Regions from separate parts of the Paenibacillus sp. J22P218 genome, predicted to be linked through region 1. Evidence: riboswitches for the same ligand, from Rfam matches in the RefSeq annotation. Region 1 holds a riboswitch; the other holds the start of a gene.
What was found. Region 1 has a riboswitch for cyclic di-AMP ahead of AC0YN0_RS24045 (TrkH family potassium uptake protein). Riboswitches for the same ligand answer to the same signal wherever they lie in the genome.

Region 1 (9,573 bases):
AAATCTACACACCAGGTTCTTAATGCTTGATCCCTATACGACTGGAGCTGACTTCACATGAAAGGTTCCAAGCCCCGTAATGTCTTGCCGGGTTTTGGCTTATCGATGGGCTTTACCATCTTCTATCTAAGCGTTATCGTCCTGATCCCGCTTAGCGCCGTATTGTTCAAGACGTTCGAGCTGAGCTTGCCCGAGTTCTGGAAGACGGTAACGAGTGCGAGGGTTCTCGCCTCTTACCGTGTAAGCTTCCTGACCGCTTTCTTCGCCGGACTTGTCAATCTGGTGTTCGGCTTGCTTATTGCATGGGTGCTGGTACGGTATCGTTTTCCCGGCAAAAAGCTCATCGACAGCTTAGTCGACTTGCCGTTCGCACTGCCGACCGCGGTAGCGGGGATCGCCTTAACCGCGATCTATGCTCCCAATGGCTGGATCGGCTCCTACTTGGCGCCGCTCGGTATCAAGGTCGCGTACTCGCCAATCGGTATTACGATTGCGTTAATCTTCATCGGCCTCCCGTTCGTCGTACGGACGGTGCAGCCGGTACTGCAAGATCTAGAGAAAGAAACGGAAGAAGCCGCAGTTATGCTTGGAGCTTACCGTCTCCGCACGTTTTGGAAAGTCATCTTGCCCGAGCTTATGCCAGCGATGTTAACAGGGTTCGCGATGGCATTCGCTAGGGGGATTGGCGAGTATGGTTCAGTCGTATTCATCTCCGGCAATATGCCGCTTAAGACGGAGATTACGCCGCTGCTCATTATGACGAAGCTCGAACAATACGATTACGCAGGCGCGACAGCGATTGCGTTGGTGATGTTGATCGTTTCGTTCCTTATGCTTCTCGTCATCAACTTGCTGCAATGGCGAATGAATCGGCGGACTGTTGCGAGATAAGCGAGTGATCGCTTCCTCGGCAACAGACGACCAACCACCAAAACGGATGAGGAGGAGTCAAGCATGGCTGGTGCCATTACCGTTCATTTAGACAAAGAAGCGTCCAAACGCCCGAAGCATGTTACGGAATCCGGGCCGGTTCGCTGGATATTGATTACGATCGCGCTGCTGTTTTTGGGTCTTATCGTTCTACTACCGCTCGTATCGATATTCGTAGAAGCACTCAAGAAAGGTTTTAGCGTTTATATCGACTCCATTACGGATCCGGACGCGATGTCGGCGCTTAAGCTGACACTTACAACGGCACTGATCGCCGTACCAATAAATACCGTATTCGGTATTGCGGCGGCCTGGGCGATTACGAAGTTCCGTTTTCGCGGCAAAAATATACTTATTACACTGATCGATCTGCCGTTTGCCGTATCGCCTGTCATATCTGGTTTAGTTTACGTGCTCTTGTTCGGAGCACAAGGCTTCCTTGGTCCTTGGCTGGGCGAGCACGACATTAAGATCATTTTCGCGCTGCCGGGCATCGTGCTCGCAACGGTTTTTGTAACGGTACCATTCGTAGCGCGGGAGCTTATTCCCCATATGCAAGCTCAAGGCGTGCAAGAGGAGGAAGCGGCATCGAGTCTTGGCGCGAAAGGTTGGCAAATCTTCTGGCGAGTCACCTTGCCGAACATTAAGTGGGGTTTGCTCTATGGCATCATTCTCTGTAATGCTCGCGCGATGGGCGAGTTCGGTGCCGTATCCGTCGTCTCCGGCCACATTCGCGGAGAGACGAACACGCTCCCGCTGCATATCGAAATTTTGTATAACGAATACCAGTTTTCGGCGTCATTCGCCGTAGCTTCTCTGCTCGTCATGCTCGCGGTCATCACGTTGATCGTGAAGAGCATCGTAGAGTGGAAGTCGTCGTCTTCTCATTAATCAACAAGGCGGCAGCAGCACATTATTTATAATTTAATTGGAGGGATTCATTATGGCGAAACCGTTGGAAGTAGATCAACAGTGGCTGGAGCGAATTGCGGAGCAGGTCGGCGGATTGCACTACGGGCATGTTACGATTACCGTTCATGACGGCCGAATCGTACAGATTGATCGATTGGAACGCACACGATACGATCAACCCTCTTCGAAGCAAAATCAATCCGAGCAGCAGTCGACCAAAAGCCGCGATAACAACGCAGCAGCTAGTGACGGCTTGCGAATTGTTCAATAGCCCAATTCAAGAAGAAGAGCTTCGATTCCTAAGGCTAGCTTAGCCATGGTATCGAAGCTCTTTGTTTGTATGTCGGCAATTACATATTAAAGGAGGATAAGCCAAGCGGCCTATCCTCCCTTAAATGTTTTACGAGATGATGAACTTAACGATAACAGCTACAGCGAATACTACGGTCATGAAACCGAGCATGCCGCCAAAGCCGAATACGACGTCCATCAAGTCGTGGCGCGGTTCTTCATTGAAGTGCTCGCGCGGATCTCTTACGTTTTCCATCGTAGACGTCCTCCTTGAAAGACCGGATGCTGCAGCGACAGCCGCAAGCGGTCGTCTCCTACAGTATCGGCTATTTCAACTTATATTAGTATACCGAAACAGTCGAACAATTGTAAAGCAACCAGTCGTGACAAATATGAGACAAAATCATGCCCGTTTATGCTAAAATGTGAACAGGATTGTATGGCTATCGGAGGTGCAAGCATGGATCAGCAGTTAATAGCAGCAAAAGAACTTATACGAAACAAGCTAGCCTTGCTTCCCGACGGTCCGGGCTGTTACCTGATGAAGAACGGCGACGACGTCATTATATATGTAGGCAAAGCGAAAGTATTGAAGAATCGCGTGCGCTCCTATTTCAACGGCAGCCACAACGGGAAGACGCAGCGTCTCGTCTCGGAAATACGCGATTTCGAATTTATCGTGACCGGCAGCAATATGGAGGCACTCATTCTGGAGTGCAATCTCATCAAGCAATATCATCCGCGCTATAACGTGTTGCTAAAGGATGACAAGACGTTTCCTTATATTAAAATAACGAGCGAGAAGCATCCGCGCCTAGAGGTGACGCGGCGTGTCGTGAAGGATAAGGCGAAGTACTTCGGCCCTTATCCGAACGCTTATGCGGCCCAGCAGACGCTTAAGCTGCTGGAGCGGATCTATCCGCTGCGGAAGTGCAAGACGCTGCCGGACAAAGTATGTCTATATTATCATCTCGGTCAATGTCTCGCTCCATGCGAGTACGAGGTCGAACAGCAGTCCTACGACACGATGGTTCAGGAAATTACCCGTTTCCTCGGCGGCGGCCAGGATGTCGTGAAGGCGGAGCTGCAGCGGAAGATGGAAGCGGCAGCCGAGGAGCTCGAATTCGAGCGGGCAAAGGAATTCCGCGATCAGATCGTGGCGATCGAGGCTGTTATGGAGAAGCAGAAAATTACGCTCTCCGATGCGCTTGACCGCGACGTATTCGGCTATGCCGTGGAGAAGGGCTGGATGTGCGTTCAAATTCTGTATATGCGCCATGGCAAAATGATCGAGCGTCACGCGTCGACATTCCCTTATTACGGCGAAGAGTATGATGACTTCATGACGTACGTCACGCAATATTATAGCGACAATCCAGCGCTGCCCAAGCAAATTTTCTTGCCGCTGCCTCCAGAGCTGGAGCAAGCTGAGGAGCAACCGTCTGCGGCCTCGTTGAAAGGTGACGCCGAATCCGAAGAAGCGGCTGCAGGCTCCCGTGCGGATGATGTGATGGCTTCGCTGCACAGCTGGCTTAAGGTGAAGGTGCTCATGCCGCAGCGCGGACGCAAGAGCGAAGTCGTATCTATGGCGATGGAGAATGCGAAGGTAATGCTTGAGGATAAGTTCAGATTGATCGCCCGTGATGAGGAACGCAGCGTGAAGGCGTCCGAGTCGCTAGCCGATTGGTTAGGATTAGCCGAGGTGCACCGCATCGAGGCGTTCGACAACTCGAACATTCAAGGGACGAATCCAGTATCGGCGATGGTCGTCTTCACGGACGGCAAGCCGGACAAGAAAGAGTACCGCAAATATAAGGTGAAGACCGTAACAGGACCCGACGATTACGAAACGATGCGCGAAGTCATTCGCAGACGCTATGAGCGCGTTCTTAAGGAGCAGCTGATGCCGCCTGATCTAATCGTCGTCGACGGCGGCAGAGGGCAAATATCGGCCGCTCTGGACGTGCTGGAGAACGAGCTTGGCTTATCTATTCCGGTCTGCGGCCTCGTGAAGGACGCGAAGCATAAGACGGCGCAGCTCATGACGGGCGATCCGCCGGAGGTTGTGCCTCTGCCGCGCGACAGTCAGGAGTTCTATCTCCTTCAGCGCATACAGGACGAGGTGCATCGATACGCGATCTCGTTCCACCGCGAGCAGCGCGCCAAGTCGATGGTCGAATCCAAGCTCGATTTGATCCCCGGCATTGGCGAGAAGCGGCGCAAGCTGCTGCTCAAGCATTTTGGCTCGATCCGCAAAATAAAAGAGGCCTCCGTCGAAGACTTCAGGCCTCTCTCTATCGGGGAAAAGCTGGCTGGTCAAATTATTGCTGCTCTAAATGAGGAGGAATCGTCGTAATCGGCGGTTTCTTCTCTTTTTTGTCATCCAAATACTTAATCCCATAAGCGATTAGAATCGGCAAAATAACGAAGAAGATGCCTGATGCGATATCGAACGCCGAGCCGACGGTAACAATAGTAAGCGCTACGCCGACGCTGTTGAATATCGCATGCGTGAACATCGCCGTAATTAAGCCGTATCTGACGAAGATGAAGCTGAAGATCAGCCCGATAATCATTAGCTCGATGAGCCTTGTCGACGACGGGTATAGCGGGTACATGACGTGGCCGAGCGCCCATGATGCGGTTGGAATAATGGCTGCCACGAACGTATTTTTGAACCATTTGCGGAACAGGCCGATGCCGAAGAATCGGAATACGGCTTCTTCGGATATAGCTGCCGCCCAAGCCAGCACGGGCATGAGCCATAGATAACTCATGTTGTATGGCGATTGCGTCACGTCGCTGGTCGACCATGTGCCGATCGTGAATTTCAAGCCGATGAAGATGGCCGCCTGCAGCGCGAACAGAATAGCAGCGAAGCAGTAGCCAAGCCCCATGCTGCGCCACACGTACGTTCCGTACCCAGGCTGGCCGAAACGCGGCCATAAGGAGCGTCCTTGCGCCTTCCACAAGCCGTCGCCCGCCACAAGCGAGATATAGATCGAGCCGGCCATCGGAATAGACAATAGGACGGTGAATATGGCGGTAATCAGAATCGTCTGACCGCCGAGCTCGTTTTCGCCAAGCGATGCTCTAACTCCGTCGAGTACGTTCATATTAATGATGACATACGTAACGAAGTAAATGATCGTGAGTACGATTCCTCGCTTGAAGGACGTATGTCCTCGGTAAAGGACGGCGTAGATGACTGCAAGGACGAACAGGATGAAGCTCATGAGGAAGTAGCCGAAGCCGGTCATGAATTGCGCCCACTTGTCTTGGGCTTTCACATAGTCCCTATACTCAGCCGGCGCAATGAAGGCTGGCTTGTATTTCGTCATGACGGGATTGCCATCAATCAAGCTTACGGCAATCGTCACTTGCAGCTTCGATTCGCCGATCGAATGGTCGCTTGGGCTAACTCCCCACTCGCCGTTCGGATAGGCCGCTCCGCTTGCAAGCTCCTCTGCACGGAACCCTTGCTTCTCGAGCAACGCGATGCTCAGCTTATCGATTTCCGGATTGTCGTCCTGAACAGGCTCGCCGCCATGCAGATTCCAGGCCACGATACGCTCAGTCTGCATATGGACGTAGACAAATCCTTTGCCGCCTGCCCCTTCAAAGTCCACCTCGACTTGGTACGTATCGGTTGGGAATTGTTTATCGTATTGATCGGCATACGCCTCTGACAGCTCATCGCGCGTTAGGTAGCCGTTCATAAGCTTGTCGGATTGATGGACGGCCTTGGCGGAGTCCACTTCTCGTCCTACGAGCTTCTCGGCGAACGACGCGGCTGCCTGCTCCGCTTGTGCTTTGCTAATGGCTCTGCCGCCTAGCTCATCTGAAGAGCTAGCCTTTATTAGCGGGACGATATCGACGAACATGTAAATGAGAAGACAAATAACGGCTGCCCATATGTAACGCTTCCATTCCTTGTGCTTAATTGAATCGATCATCAGTTCACCTCATGCGTATAGGAGTAGGATGAAGCATACTATACTACCATATCACAACGTTCCCTGAATTATCCATTGAAACTAGGTCTTTATTTTCATAATCCCGCGAAATAACGATGTTCATGAAGTGTAGGGCAAGGTGAAGCGCATAACTGCGTCTTTTTGGTCGAATATAGCCTCTAATGTGAGAAAAGGGAGCTTTATGCAGAGACGTATTTGGGCTTATAATCGTTATCGTCATACCAAATGAATAGCACAGCCGAATTTCCTTAGGAAAACGGGGGAACCAAATTGTTGCCGGGCATCCGGCGGCATGGGGTGAATTTCTACATTGCCGGAGCGCAGCTTCAGGCGATTGAATAGGGCTGCCTGTCCAGGCCCGAATCCGTCAGCTAACCTCGTAGGCGTATTGGAACAGGACTCATCTTCATGAGCACTTGAGCTTCCAGTGCTTTTTTTTGTGCGCTTATAACGATAACGCAGTAGATTTTCGAAGATTGAGGTGCACAATATAAGATGAAATTTGCATGGATTTGGGACGTGAAGAACTGGTCTCCGCCAAGGATACTCGTTAGCGGCTTCGCGCTCATTATATTCATTGGGGCATTTCTGCTCTCTTTGCCCTTCGCTTCGGCGACAGGGGAACGGCTGAACTTTATAGACGCTTTGTTCACGGCTACTTCAGCGACATGCGTTACCGGACTCGTCGTCGTCGATACCGGCACCTATTTCTCGACAGCCGGCCAGATCGTTCTGATGGTGCTGTTCCAGCTTGGCGGCCTCGGCTTCATGACGATGGCAACGCTAATCGCGCTCGTCTTGCGGCGGAAAATATCGCTGCGCGAGAGGCTGATTCTTCAAGAGGCGATGAATCAGACAAGCATGGAGGGCATCATTAGGCTAATTCGCCGCGTCATCTACTACTCGCTGTCTATTGAACTCGTCGGGATGCTGCTGTTCACGTTCCGGTTCTCGTTCGATATGCCGCTTGGCAAGGCAGTATTTTTCGGCGCATTCCATGCCGTATCGCTGTTTAATAACGCCGGCTTCGATATTTTCGGAGATTACCGCAGCTTAACGCTGTATGTGTCCGATCCAATCGTTAATATAGCCGCGATGATGTTGATCGTATTCGGAGGACTCGGCTTCGTCGTTATGTCCGATCTAATGGAATATCGGAAGAACCGCAAGCTGTCGCTGCATAGTAAAATCGTCCTCGCCATGACGGGCACTCTGATCGCTTTAGGCACGATTGTGTTGTTTGTTTTCGAATTCACGAACCCTCTCACGCTCGGCTCGCTCGATTGGGGAGGCAAGATATGGGCATCATTATTCCAATCCATTACGCCGCGTACGGCTGGCGCCAATACGCTCGATTATACAGCTCTAAGGCAGGCTACCGTCTTCTTTACAATCATCCTTATGTTCATCGGCGCATCGCCGGGCTCAACGGGGGGCGGCATTAAAACGACGACGTTCACGGTGCTCGTAGGCGCCGTAATCTCGATGATTCGCGGACGTGAGGATATCGTCTTCTTCCGCTATCGGCTTGCCAAGGACCGCATCAACAAAGCGCTGACGATTACGATTTTGTCATTAACGCTCGTCGTGGTCGTGACGATGATCCTTGCAACGATCGAAAATCAGCCGTTCATGAAAATATTGTTCGAAGCAACATCCGCGTTCGGCACCGTAGGACTATCCATTGGATTGACCCCGGAGCTTAGCGATATTAGCAAAATGATTATTGCATTCACGATGTTTGCCGGTCGGCTAGGTCCATTAACGCTCGCTTATGCGCTAGGGCCTGGAACAGATAAAGAATTGTACCGGTATCCGGAAGGTAAAATAACAATTGGATAGGGGATTTACAGGTGGCTATCAAACGCAGTCAGTTTGTCATTGTCGGCTTGGGGCGGTTCGGCTCAAGCCTTGGAAGGGAACTCATCGAGCTCGGTCATGAAGTGCTCGGCATCGATAAGGATGAAGAAACGGTGCAGGATATGAGCAGCGTGCTAACTTATGCCGTATCGGCGGATTGCACGGATGAGGAGACGCTTCGCTCGCTCGGCGTACGCAACTTCGACTGCGGTGTCGTTGCGATCGGCGATGACATTCAGGCGAGCATTCTAACTGCCATATTATTGAAGGATCTTGGCGTGAAGAAGGTTGTCGCGAAGGCGATGTCCGAGCTCCACGGCCGCGTGCTTGAGAAGATCGGCGTTGACAGGGTCGTCTATCCGGAGAGGGATATGGGCATTCGGGTTGCGCATCAGCTCGTATCGCCTAACCTGCTTGATTATATCGAGCTGTCCAAGGATTATACGATCGCAGAGCTTGCCGTCCCGAAATGCTTGAACGGAAAGTCGTTGAGCGACCTTAATCCCCGGGCAAGATTCGGGTGCAGCATCGTTGCGATCAACAAGCCTAACGGTATAATTATTGCTCCTTCGGCAACAGATGTTCTTACGGAACGAGACATTATGGTTATTATAGGGACGAACGATCAAATCGAGGAATTCGAGGCGACGGTTATCCGTTAAATAGAGCACCGATCTTATGGATTCGAAAGCGATATATTGGAAATGATGAAAACAGCGGCTAATGCTTTTCGCCGCTGTTTTTTGTCCATTATGTTAGGCTTGCTTGCTCGGGAAGCGGGCTGCAATTTCATTAATCCACAGTCGAACCGAAGGACTCAGCCCCGCGGGATCGGCATGAATAAGCGATGTCGTGCGTTTCGTATCCTCAAGCTCGCGGATCGGTACGACAACAAGCTCGTTGTCGTCGATTAATTGTTGGCGCATATACGATTGCGGAAGCAATGTGGCCGCGCGGCATGTATGCAGCAGGCGAAGGATAGCTTCGAAGGAATCGATCTCCATTCGAACGTCAGGCTGCAATTGATACTTATCGAACAGCTCGTCGGTCAATACGCGGTACCAGGTTCCGCGGGAGAATAAAATCATCGGCATGCCGTCCAGATCCATAATGCCCAGCGAACCTTTGTCGGTTACGACCTGATTGCGCGGCAGAATGAGCAGCAGATGATCATCGAAGAGAGGCAGGCAGCGCAGCGTCGAATCCTCAATACTGGAGGCGACGATGCCGATATCGGCCTTATGCTCGCGGACTAGCGAGACGATTTCATGCGTTTTCCCGGTTACGGCTTTGATATCCACCTCGGGATGTGCGCTCGTCAACATTTGGATCAGATCCGGCAGTGTCGTCTGCAGCGTCGTGAGGCTTGCGCCGATCGTTAGCGAAGAACGGCCGGTCGCGGTGAATTCGGATACCGTTTGCAAATAGTTGCGATGAAGCTGTCTAAGCTCAATCGCATACTCGTACGTAAGCTGGCCTATTCTTGTCAGCTCCAGCCGTTTGCCAATACGGCGGAACAGCGGCGACCCGATGTCTTGCTCCAGCTTGGCGATCTTGCGGGATAGGGCAGGCTGCGACAGATTGAGCAGGGCAGATGCTTTGT
Region 2 (9,573 bases), on a different contig from region 1:
CGCAACGCGATTGTTTTCCATGAGTTTATTCCGCTCACGCTGTCATCGGGTAATCCTTCGCTGCTCGGCTCTCAGCTTGAATGGCAATACCCGCCGGGTGCAGTCGAGAAATTCAAGGACGACTTCGATAAGATCGCATCCGCGACCAATCGCATAGATTCGGATCGATTCCAGAAGGAGCTCGCCGTGAAAATTCGAAATTACGGCTTCCGAACACAGCCTTTGGCGTACCTTTGGCAATACACGGGGGATCGCGTCAATGATATGTTCAAAGTTCCTTATTACTGGAAAGAGATTTTCGGACTAAAGCCGCATTTCGTCAAGTCAACGCATTTCGTTATGATCGGCATAGGAATCTTAGGCTTTATTATGACGTTAATGATGAAGGTTCGACGCAAGGATTTGTCGCTCTTATGGTTAACGGCGCTTTATTTTATCGTAACGGCGCTTCCGTTCATCACCTTTTCGAGGTATGGGTATTTCCTCATGTCGTTCTTCATTATGTATGCCGCATTTGCCATTCATGCGTTCATACCGAAAGCGCAGCTGCACTCGAGTCGCGCCAAAAGCTCAAGCAGCTTGCACGGTTAAGCATACGAAGGTTGCCAATACCAATACCAACACCATACCGAAATAACTGGAATTACTCCTTTTATTTTCGGGACTGAAGGCCATTTCGAAGTAATAACCGGAAAAATTAACGCCAGAAAACGGAGCTATTTCATTCTCACGCCTAATAACTCTGAAATTAACGGGAGGAATTTCCGTTATTAATAACCCCACAAAAAAGAGGCTGCCCATAAGTACGCTTATGGAGCAGCCTCTCCCTTTAAACAACTTATTATTTTTTCAAATGATACGGAACGGTCGTTACGATCACGTCTTTGCGATGAAGCAGATTGGCTCGAATCATGAAGCTGGTCTGGTTGTGCAAAATATTATGCCAGCCCTTCTTCGGAATGAACTGCGGGATGACAACCGTCACCTGATAGTTCGACTCGCTTGCCTTACGCTGAACGGTATCGACGAACTTGAGCAGCGGATGGATGATCGTTCGATATGGCGAGTGGAGCGTCACCAACCGTACGTCCGGCATAAACTTCTCCCACTTCTCCTCGAATGCCGCTTCATCCTCCCGCTCGAAAGGAATGTACACCGCAATAATCTGCTCGGCCTTCAGCGACTTCGCGTAGTTGATCGAGTTCTCAACAACATGCGTAATGCCGGCTACCGGCAAAATAATAACGTTGCCCTCTATCGCAACTGGCGGCTCGCAGGTCGCCAGACGCAGCTGCTCTCCTACCGCTTCATAATGCTTCTTAATCCGCATGAACAAATAAATGATTAGCGGCAAGAATATAAGAATTGACCATACTTGCTCGAACTTCGTTAGGAAAAACATCATCGTGACAACGAAGCTAATGAGTGCGCCTGTCGCATTAATGATAAGCTTCGTTACCCAACCCTTCGGCTTCTCGCGAATCCACTTCACGATCATGCCCGTCTGCGACAGCGTGAACGGGATGAACACGCCTACCGCATATAGCGGGATGAGATGCTCCGTCTGCCCGTGGAACGTAATAATGAGGATGATGGACAGTACGCCCAAAATAATAATGCCGTTCGAGTAACCGAGCCGATCGCCCCTCACCGTGAACATGCGCGGAATGAACTTATCCTTCGCCAAATTCACCGCAAGCAGCGGGAAAGCCGAATAGCCCGTATTAGCCGCAAGAATGAGAATAAGTGCCGTCGTGCCTTGAATGAAATAATACATAATGTTGCGTCCGAACGTCTCTTCGGCGATCTGCGATACGACCGTCACTTCCACCTTTGGCGAAATCCCGTAATAATAGGCGAGCCATACGATACCGGAAAATAACACCGCGAGCAGCGCTCCCATCGCAACCAACGTCTTCGCCGCATTGTTCGGAGCAGGATCCTTGAAGTTAGGAATCGCGTTCGATATCGCCTCAACGCCCGTCAGTGCCGAGCTGCCCGATGCGAAAGCCCGCAGCAGCAAGAACAAGCTAATACCCGCAACCGGCGTGCCAAGCGGCGGATGCAGCTCCGGCGATACGTGACCGGTAGCGATGTTGTAGATACCGACGCCGATCATGATGAACAGCGCCAGCACGAATAAGTACACCGGATAAGAGAGAATCGAAGCCGATTCCGTCACGCCCCGCAAGTTCAATATCGTGATGAAGATGACGAAGATCACCGCGATCAGGACGGTGTATTCATGCAGGCTGGGAAAAGCCGACGTAATCGCGTCGGTTCCGGCCGATACGCTTACCGCAACGGTCAATATATAATCGACCAGCAGCGCGCCGCCTGATATGAGCCCCGGGAACAGGCCGAGATTTTGTTTCGATACAACATAAGCGCCGCCGCCATGCGGATAAGCGAAAATAATTTGCCGATACGATAAAATTAATGCCGTCAATAAAATCAATACGCCAATTGCAATCGGAACAGAATACCAGAACGCCGCTACGCCAATCGTCATTAGCACAAGCAGAATTTGTTCCGGACCGTAAGCAACCGAGGATAATGCGTCCGAAGACAGAATAGCGAGCGCCTTCGTCTTCGCGAGCTTCTGCTCGCCTAGCTCCTTCGACTTGAGCGGTCGACCGATTAATAATCTTTTGATTGAAGCTAACATGCTGTCACCGCCGTCAAAGAATGGTTTTCCTTAAAAAAGAGCACAACAAAAAAAGCCGCAGGGAAATCCCCGCGGCTATAAGACGAGCCGTAGTTGATTCACCTCTCCATACACGCTTACAAGGTTAGCTGACGGATTCGGGCGTTTAGAGTCGCCCTACCTCGAGCGCGCTCTCATGAAGACGGCGACTCTCGGATTCACCCCGGCGACGTAGCAAGCTTTCGCTTATGCTGCGCGTCGCGATTGGTTCCCCTGCTTTCCGCTTCGGGAGCGGAAACTCAGCGATCGTGAATATATATTTTAGTGCATTACGATCATAGTCCTCTGGGAATGGAATGTAAACCAACGTTTTCGTTCAAAAAACGTTAAAAAAGCGATAGAAAATCCATGAATGCGCATACATGACCGCAAGACGTGGCGCACGTCCCTGCTTTGCGCATTTTAATCGTTCAATCGCCCCAATATCCTCTACAGACCTGAAAATAGTTATTCGTCATGTTGTCGCAGCGGGGAAAGCGAGCGAAAACTCAGCGCCCCCGCCTGCTCGATTGGCCGCCATAATGTTGCCGCCGCACCGCTCGACAATCGCGCGGGCAATCGCGAGCCCCAGTCCGCTCTCGCCGTCTTTGCCTTTCACGAAGCGATGGAACAGGTAAGGCAGCAGTTCCTCGGGGATGCCGTTGCCGTCATCGGAAACCGATAATTCGATTCGTCCGCCATGTACCGCCGCATGAATATAAATATGCTTGTTCGCATGGCGAACCGCATTGGACGAAATATTAAGCAGCGCTTGCAGCAGCTTATCCCGGTCGGCGAGTACGAGCATATCGGCATGCTCGTCGATGGACGGATGAAGGGCCAGCTGTTTTTTGACGAGCAAAGGGTTGACGCGTTCGATCGTTTCCGTAAGCAGCTCCTTGACGTTGACGACAACCGGCTTATAAATGTCTTCTTCACTGTCGAGCTTGGCGAGCAGTGTCATTTCCGTCACAATGTTTTTCAATCTTGCGCTCTCGCTTAATATAATGTCCAACCCTTTGCGAACGGATTCGCCTTCGAACACGCCGTCCCGAATACCTTCCGTATATCCCGCGATTGACATTAACGGCGACTTCAGTTCATGCGAAGCATTCTGGAAAAACTGCTTCTGCGCCCGATTGAACCGATGCAGCTCGCCGGCCATTTCATGTACGGTCCGCGCGACTGCGCCGATCTCGCCGCTCGCTTTCACAAGCTGCACGTCGGCGAATTGCCTTCCCTTCACCTTCGTCAGCTCCTCCTTCAGCCTGATTAACGGCTTAATAAGCTTCCTCGTAATGAGATGACTAAGGACGAGTATAAGAACGCCGCCAATCGCGAATACGAGCAGCAGACGTCCAAGCAGCGCACGCTCGATTTCTTCGATCTTGCTAACGGAGGTTAACAGCGTCAGCTTGCCTTGGGGAACAGCCGTTACGTCGACCAAATACCGACTGTCGCTGCCGTCCCAGATTTTATCCAAATTAATGGATTCGACTGCTTGGGCCGTCGCGGCTGGGACCGTTCCCGATTGTGCCGCCGTCGCCGCCTCCAGTATCACCGCATTCGAGCTGATTATATTGATCGTGGCCGTCGGGATCAGCTTGTCTGTATCCACATCGACATAATTGCCGTTATTATCCGTTACGATTGCCGAAATACCCGATGCCGTAACTGGCGACAGCGTAACCGCCTCTCCTGAAAGCTTTGCAGATTCAAGCGATGTAACGGCTGTCAATGTTGTATGATTCTCCAGCGACTTCGTAATTTCTGCGCTTACCTGCTTCATATCTTCCTTCTGTGCTACCATGAAATGATCGAGCAGTACAAAATGGATCAATACCGCCGTCACCGACAACACGATTACAAGAGCAGCGCCGAAAGCAATATTGATCTGATGAACGAGCTTCATTATGCATTCACACCCCTGTCCGTGCGCATCCGATAGCCGTGGCCCCATACCGATTCAAGGGGCAGATGCTCGATTTTTTTGCGAATTCGCTTAATCAAATGATCGACGGCGCGGTCGCTGCCGAAATAATCGTCGCCCCATACGAGCGTCAGAAGGTCGGATCTTGTAAAAGCGCGGTTCGGCTGCTCAATGAACACCTTAAGCATGGTGAACTCCTTGCTCGTCACGTCGACTTCTGTCTCCTGCCAGAATACGCGCCTCTCCTCCGGCAGCAGCTTGAGCTCGCCTAGCTCCAGTCTTGTCCCCAGCAGCGATGGATCAGAGCCAATTGCCGTTCCCGTTCCATGTCCAGGAAACATTCCTTCCTCTCCCTGATTCAGCTTGTTCCAGCGCTTCAGCTGCCGATTAATTCTGGCGACAAGCTCTCGCGGACTGAACGGCTTCACCATGTAGTCATCGCCGCCAAGCTCTAGTCCTAATATTTTGTCGACCTCCGTATCCTTGGCCGAGATCATAATGATAGGCACTTCAGCTTCGCTGCGAATGCGCCTGCACAGCTCGTAGCCGTCCATGCCGGGCAGCATAATATCAAGCACCCATAGATCGGGCGGGCTCGTCCGCCATAACGCCAAAGCTTCTTCAGCGGATTCCATTCCGATCGTCTCGTATCCTTCCTTCCGCAAGTACATTTCAACTAGATGGCGTATATGCTGGTCATCGTCCACGACGGCGATGCGATAATTAGTAAGCGAAGCGCTCAATGCCATGCCCTCCCATTCAAGCCTTTAATGATCCATTCTTATGGTTCAAGTATACCAAGCAGGCCCCAGTAATGGGGTCATGCCATCGTTTTTCCACAAATACACCAACGTTGTGCCACACTCGTCCGATACTCTTAGAGCTGTAACACAAACCAATTAGGAGAGTGAATAAATATGAACCACAAACTAGTCATTTCCAGAGCTGTCCTATCGTCCGCACTATTATTAAGCGCAATTGCCGCTCCGTCCCTATCGAGCGCAGCAAGCGCAAGCGGAGATACGCCGCCCAAGGGGGAGGCGAAGCAGTTAGCTACGCTAACTAAGGCGAGCGCATTGGAAGCCTCGTCTGTCGTGTACAGCTTCAACAATCCCGTTGAGCTTGCCGAGCAATATGCGCCGGAGACCGTACCAGCCTGGAAGAAGGCGCTGGAGCAATACGAGAAGCATGTCGGGACGGCGATCTCATTCCACAACGCCGGTATAGCCGTCCAAGCCCTCCCTCTCACAGAAGGCGAAGTACCTGCTTTCGAAGTAACGGACAATATTGAACTGACAAAGCTCGAGGAAGGCACGTCTACGCTGACTTCCGTAAGCGCCTCGGGAATTCAGTTGAAGAGTGTCGACCTGACGAAAGCCGTGAGCGCCCAGCCAATCAAGCTGGACGATATTAAAATGATAAATGCAGAGCCTATCAACATTAGCGTGAGCCAAAACGACGAAGCCGCTTTCACACTAGGAGCATCTGAAGCTGCCGTTACCGTTACGGAGGCAATCGATGCGGACATGTCGTTCATTCGTGCCGAGATCGCTTTGTCAAAGGCTGTTCAGTCCGACGACGAAGCGGCTATCAAGCAAGCACTGAGCGTTTTGCTCGAGCAATACAATGTGCAAATCGCAGAGTGGGAAGCTGCGGCAGCGAAGTAATCATTGCCCGTGAGTTATACGAAATAGAAGAGGATGCCCCGCAATGACGAGCGGGACATCCTCTTCTATTTTTGCTACCTGCGTCTGTGAACTTTTATGAAAATATTTAAGCGATCTTAATAGTTCTTAATGTTTTCTTTCCGGATTATTTAATTCCGCTCCCTATAATCAAGGGCAAGCTCGGAATTCGAGAGGAGAGAAAATAACTAATGACCATTCAACATATAGCCGTTCTGTTCGGAGGAAAGTCTACGGAGTACGGGGTGTCGCTGCAATCGGCCGCCTCGGTGATCGACCATTTGGACCGCTCCAAATACGCTGTCATTATGCTTGGAATTACGCGTGAAGGCACTTGGTATCGATATAACGGAAGCACCGATGAGATCAGGAGCGATCGCTGGCATTACCATGCAAGCTGTATCCCTGCCTTCCTATCGCCTAGCCGTTCTATAGCTGGAATCGTCGAACTAACCGGTACTGAATATCGAACCGTATCTCTTGACGCCGTCATCCCTGTCCTTCATGGGCGCAATGGCGAGGACGGAACCGTGCAAGGGCTGCTAGAGCTGTCAGGCATACCTTTTGTCGGGTGCGATACAATGTCATCGGCAATAAGCATGGACAAGGCGATAGCGAGTACGCTCGTTCGCGCTGCAGGCATTCAGACAGCCGCCTCGGTTACTGTATGGGAGAGTGAGGATTGGGAGGCGGCAGCGGGCGAAGCGATGAAGCTTGGTTTTCCTTTGTACGTGAAGCCTTCCAGATCGGGTTCGTCGTTCGGCATTACGAAAGCTTATGATCTTGCAGCTCTGCTTCAAGGCATTCGGGAGGCATTCTCCCATGATAGCAAAGTTATTATCGAGCAAAATATCGACGGCTTCGAGGTTGGCTGCGCGGTGCTCGGCAGCGGAGACGAGCCGTTCATCGCCGAGATCGACGAGATCGAGCTGGCGGGCGAGTTTTTCGATTATGACGAGAAGTATTCGCTGCGCACCTCGCAGATTCGCCTTCCTGCCCGATTGGAGGCAGGAATCGCCGAACAAGTGAGGGCCGCGGCGCAAATCATCTACAAGACGCTTGGCTGCTCGGGTCTCGCCAGAGTGGACATGTTCGTCACGAACGATGGCCGTATCGTGTTCAACGAGGTCAATACGATGCCCGGCTTCACCGCGTCCAGCCGATACCCGAACATGATGCGGCATAGCGGCGTATCGTATTCTCAGCTGATGGACCGGCTTATCGAGCAAGCCATCGCCGGAAAGGAGCGGGCACGATGACTCCTGCGACTATGTTCAGCCTGGACAGCAGCCTGATTCATACCGGACACCTCGTGCTCGTGAATCGAGAGCATCCGGTCGCCTCGCCGCCGCACGCCGATCAGCTTGCTCCTGTCGTGTCGGTGCTTAGAGCGAGCTCAGAGGAGCGAAACCCGCAGCTGGAACGGACATGCCTGCGGCAACTGGAGCTATGGCTATCGGCAAGCGGCTTATCGGACCGCATCGGAATCGTCAGCGGCTATCGCACCCGCGAACAGCAGCAGCAAATCTACGACCGTTCCTTGGCGGAGAACGGCTATGACTTTACGGCAAGCTATGTCGCTTTGCCTGACCGAAGCGAGCATCAGACCGGACTTGCCGTCGATCTTGGCGAGCTGAGCGGCGAGGTCGATTACATTCGCCCTTCGCTGCCCGACCATGGCGAATTCGCCGCCTTCAAGAGCATGGCGGCCGCCTTCGGCTTCATCCAGCGCTATAAGGAAGGCTTCGAAGCGGTGACAGGCATTGCAAGCGAGCCATGGCATTATCGGTATATCGGTGCTCCGCATTCGTTGATTATGGAGCGGCATGATTGGTGCTTGGAGCAATATCTTGAGTATATGAAACGATTCACGGCGGACAATCCTTACGAGCATTGGAGCGAGGGAAAGCTAACAGCAGAGGTGTTTTACGTGAAAGGAAGCCATTCAAGGAGTATTGAAATTCCGATGAGTAGCGATGCCACCGGATACGAATGGTCGGGCAACAACAGGGATGGTTTCATCGTTACCATCATGCATGAACGGGAACGGATTCCGTCGTGATCACCGCGCAGCGCAGCCGCTCGGGCGGGGCTGAAATCAACATCGATTGGTTCAAAATCGCAGCTGCCTTGCTCGTCATAGCTGTTCATACCGGTCCGCTTATGACGTACAGCCCGGATGCCGATTTTCTGCTGACCGGCATCGCGGCGCGCCTCGCCGTCCCTTTCTTCTTCATCGCTTCGGGCTACTTCTTTTTCCGCAAAAAGATGAACGATGATAGCAATCGAAACTCGAAATCGTTGCATCGATACGCGCTGAGAACGGGGAAACTTTATGTAATTGCAATTATAATCTATATCCCGATTAATGTTTACGCGGGCTATTTTTCAGCGGCGGAAACCGGATTCAGCTGGGCGGGATTGACCAGCGATCTGATTTTTAACGGAACGTTTTATCATCTATGGTATTTGCCCGCTTCGATCTTGGGAATGTACATCACTTATGTGCTCTATAGCCGTCTGTCGCCGAAGGGAATGCTGATTGCGGCTGCCGGTCTATATGCAATCGGACTGTTCGGCGATAGCTACTACGGTCTAACGGCTACCAATGATACGTTGTTGAAGTTGTACGATGGCATGTTCACTTTGTTCGATTACACGCGCAACGGGATCTTTTTCGCCCCTATGTACTTTGCTTTGGGCGCCTTTGCGGCGTTTCGTCGGACAGCGGATCCGCAGACTTCTGGTTGGCGCAAGCCCCTTTCGTTTAGGGCTAATGCCGCCTGGTTTACGGTGTCTACCGTCTTGATGTTTGCCGAAGGCATTATTTTAAGAGGGCTAGAATGGCCTCGACATGACAGCATGTACCTGACTCTCGCTCCCGCCGTCTATTTCCTGTTCCAATGCCTGCTAACGGGTAAAGACTGGCTTGGAATCGGCAAAAGCGCCGGATTGTACATGAGACAGCTCAGCACTTGGATTTATATATTGCATCCTGCGATCATCGTCCTCGTTCGGTTCGGGGCAAAAACAGCGGGGCAAACCGAACTGCTCGTTACGAACAGCTTGGTTCATTATTTGACTGTCGCTCTGTTGTCCATCTTGGCTTCGATGATCGCGGTTTACGCGGAGGAGAGGTTGTCTCTTATTCGCGCGCGCAGTAAAGAAGCTGTTAAAGGGCATGCTGTTCACCGCGCCTGGGCGGAGATCAGCCTTCCGAACTTACGGCATAACTTGTCCGAGTTAAACGGAGTGCTTCCCGATTCTTGTGC

Region 2: it holds a riboswitch for cyclic di-AMP, as region 1 does, so the genes downstream of both, AC0YN0_RS17475 (APC family permease) here and AC0YN0_RS24045 (TrkH family potassium uptake protein) in region 1, are expected to answer to the same signal.

Annotation. Positions count from the first base shown of each region.
Region 1 is NZ_JBWDNL010000006.1:90,786-100,358, reverse strand. It holds gene AC0YN0_RS24080 (sulfate ABC transporter substrate-binding protein) at 1-23, shown strand, start outside; gene cysT (sulfate ABC transporter permease subunit CysT) at 58-891, shown strand; gene cysW (sulfate ABC transporter permease subunit CysW) at 955-1,821, shown strand; gene AC0YN0_RS24065 (YezD family protein) at 1,874-2,113, shown strand; gene AC0YN0_RS24060 (YqzM family protein) at 2,243-2,389, opposite strand; gene uvrC (excinuclease ABC subunit UvrC) at 2,594-4,489, shown strand; gene AC0YN0_RS24050 (lysostaphin resistance A-like protein) at 4,455-6,089, opposite strand; cyclic di-AMP (ydaO/yuaA leader) riboswitch at 6,337-6,511, shown strand; gene AC0YN0_RS24045 (TrkH family potassium uptake protein) at 6,606-7,952, shown strand; gene AC0YN0_RS24040 (potassium channel family protein) at 7,970-8,632, shown strand; gene AC0YN0_RS24035 (LysR family transcriptional regulator) at 8,726-9,573, opposite strand, start outside.
Region 2 is NZ_JBWDNL010000003.1:627,345-636,917, forward strand. It holds gene AC0YN0_RS17470 (glycosyltransferase family 39 protein) at 1-591, shown strand, start outside; gene AC0YN0_RS17475 (APC family permease) at 842-2,668, opposite strand; cyclic di-AMP (ydaO/yuaA leader) riboswitch at 2,766-2,962, opposite strand; gene AC0YN0_RS17480 (sensor histidine kinase) at 3,162-4,598, opposite strand; gene AC0YN0_RS17485 (response regulator transcription factor) at 4,598-5,287, opposite strand; gene AC0YN0_RS17490 (hypothetical protein) at 5,534-6,283, shown strand; gene vanG (D-alanine--D-serine ligase VanG) at 6,493-7,560, shown strand; gene AC0YN0_RS17500 (D-alanyl-D-alanine carboxypeptidase family protein) at 7,557-8,363, shown strand; gene vanT (serine racemase VanT catalytic subunit) at 8,360-9,573, shown strand, end outside.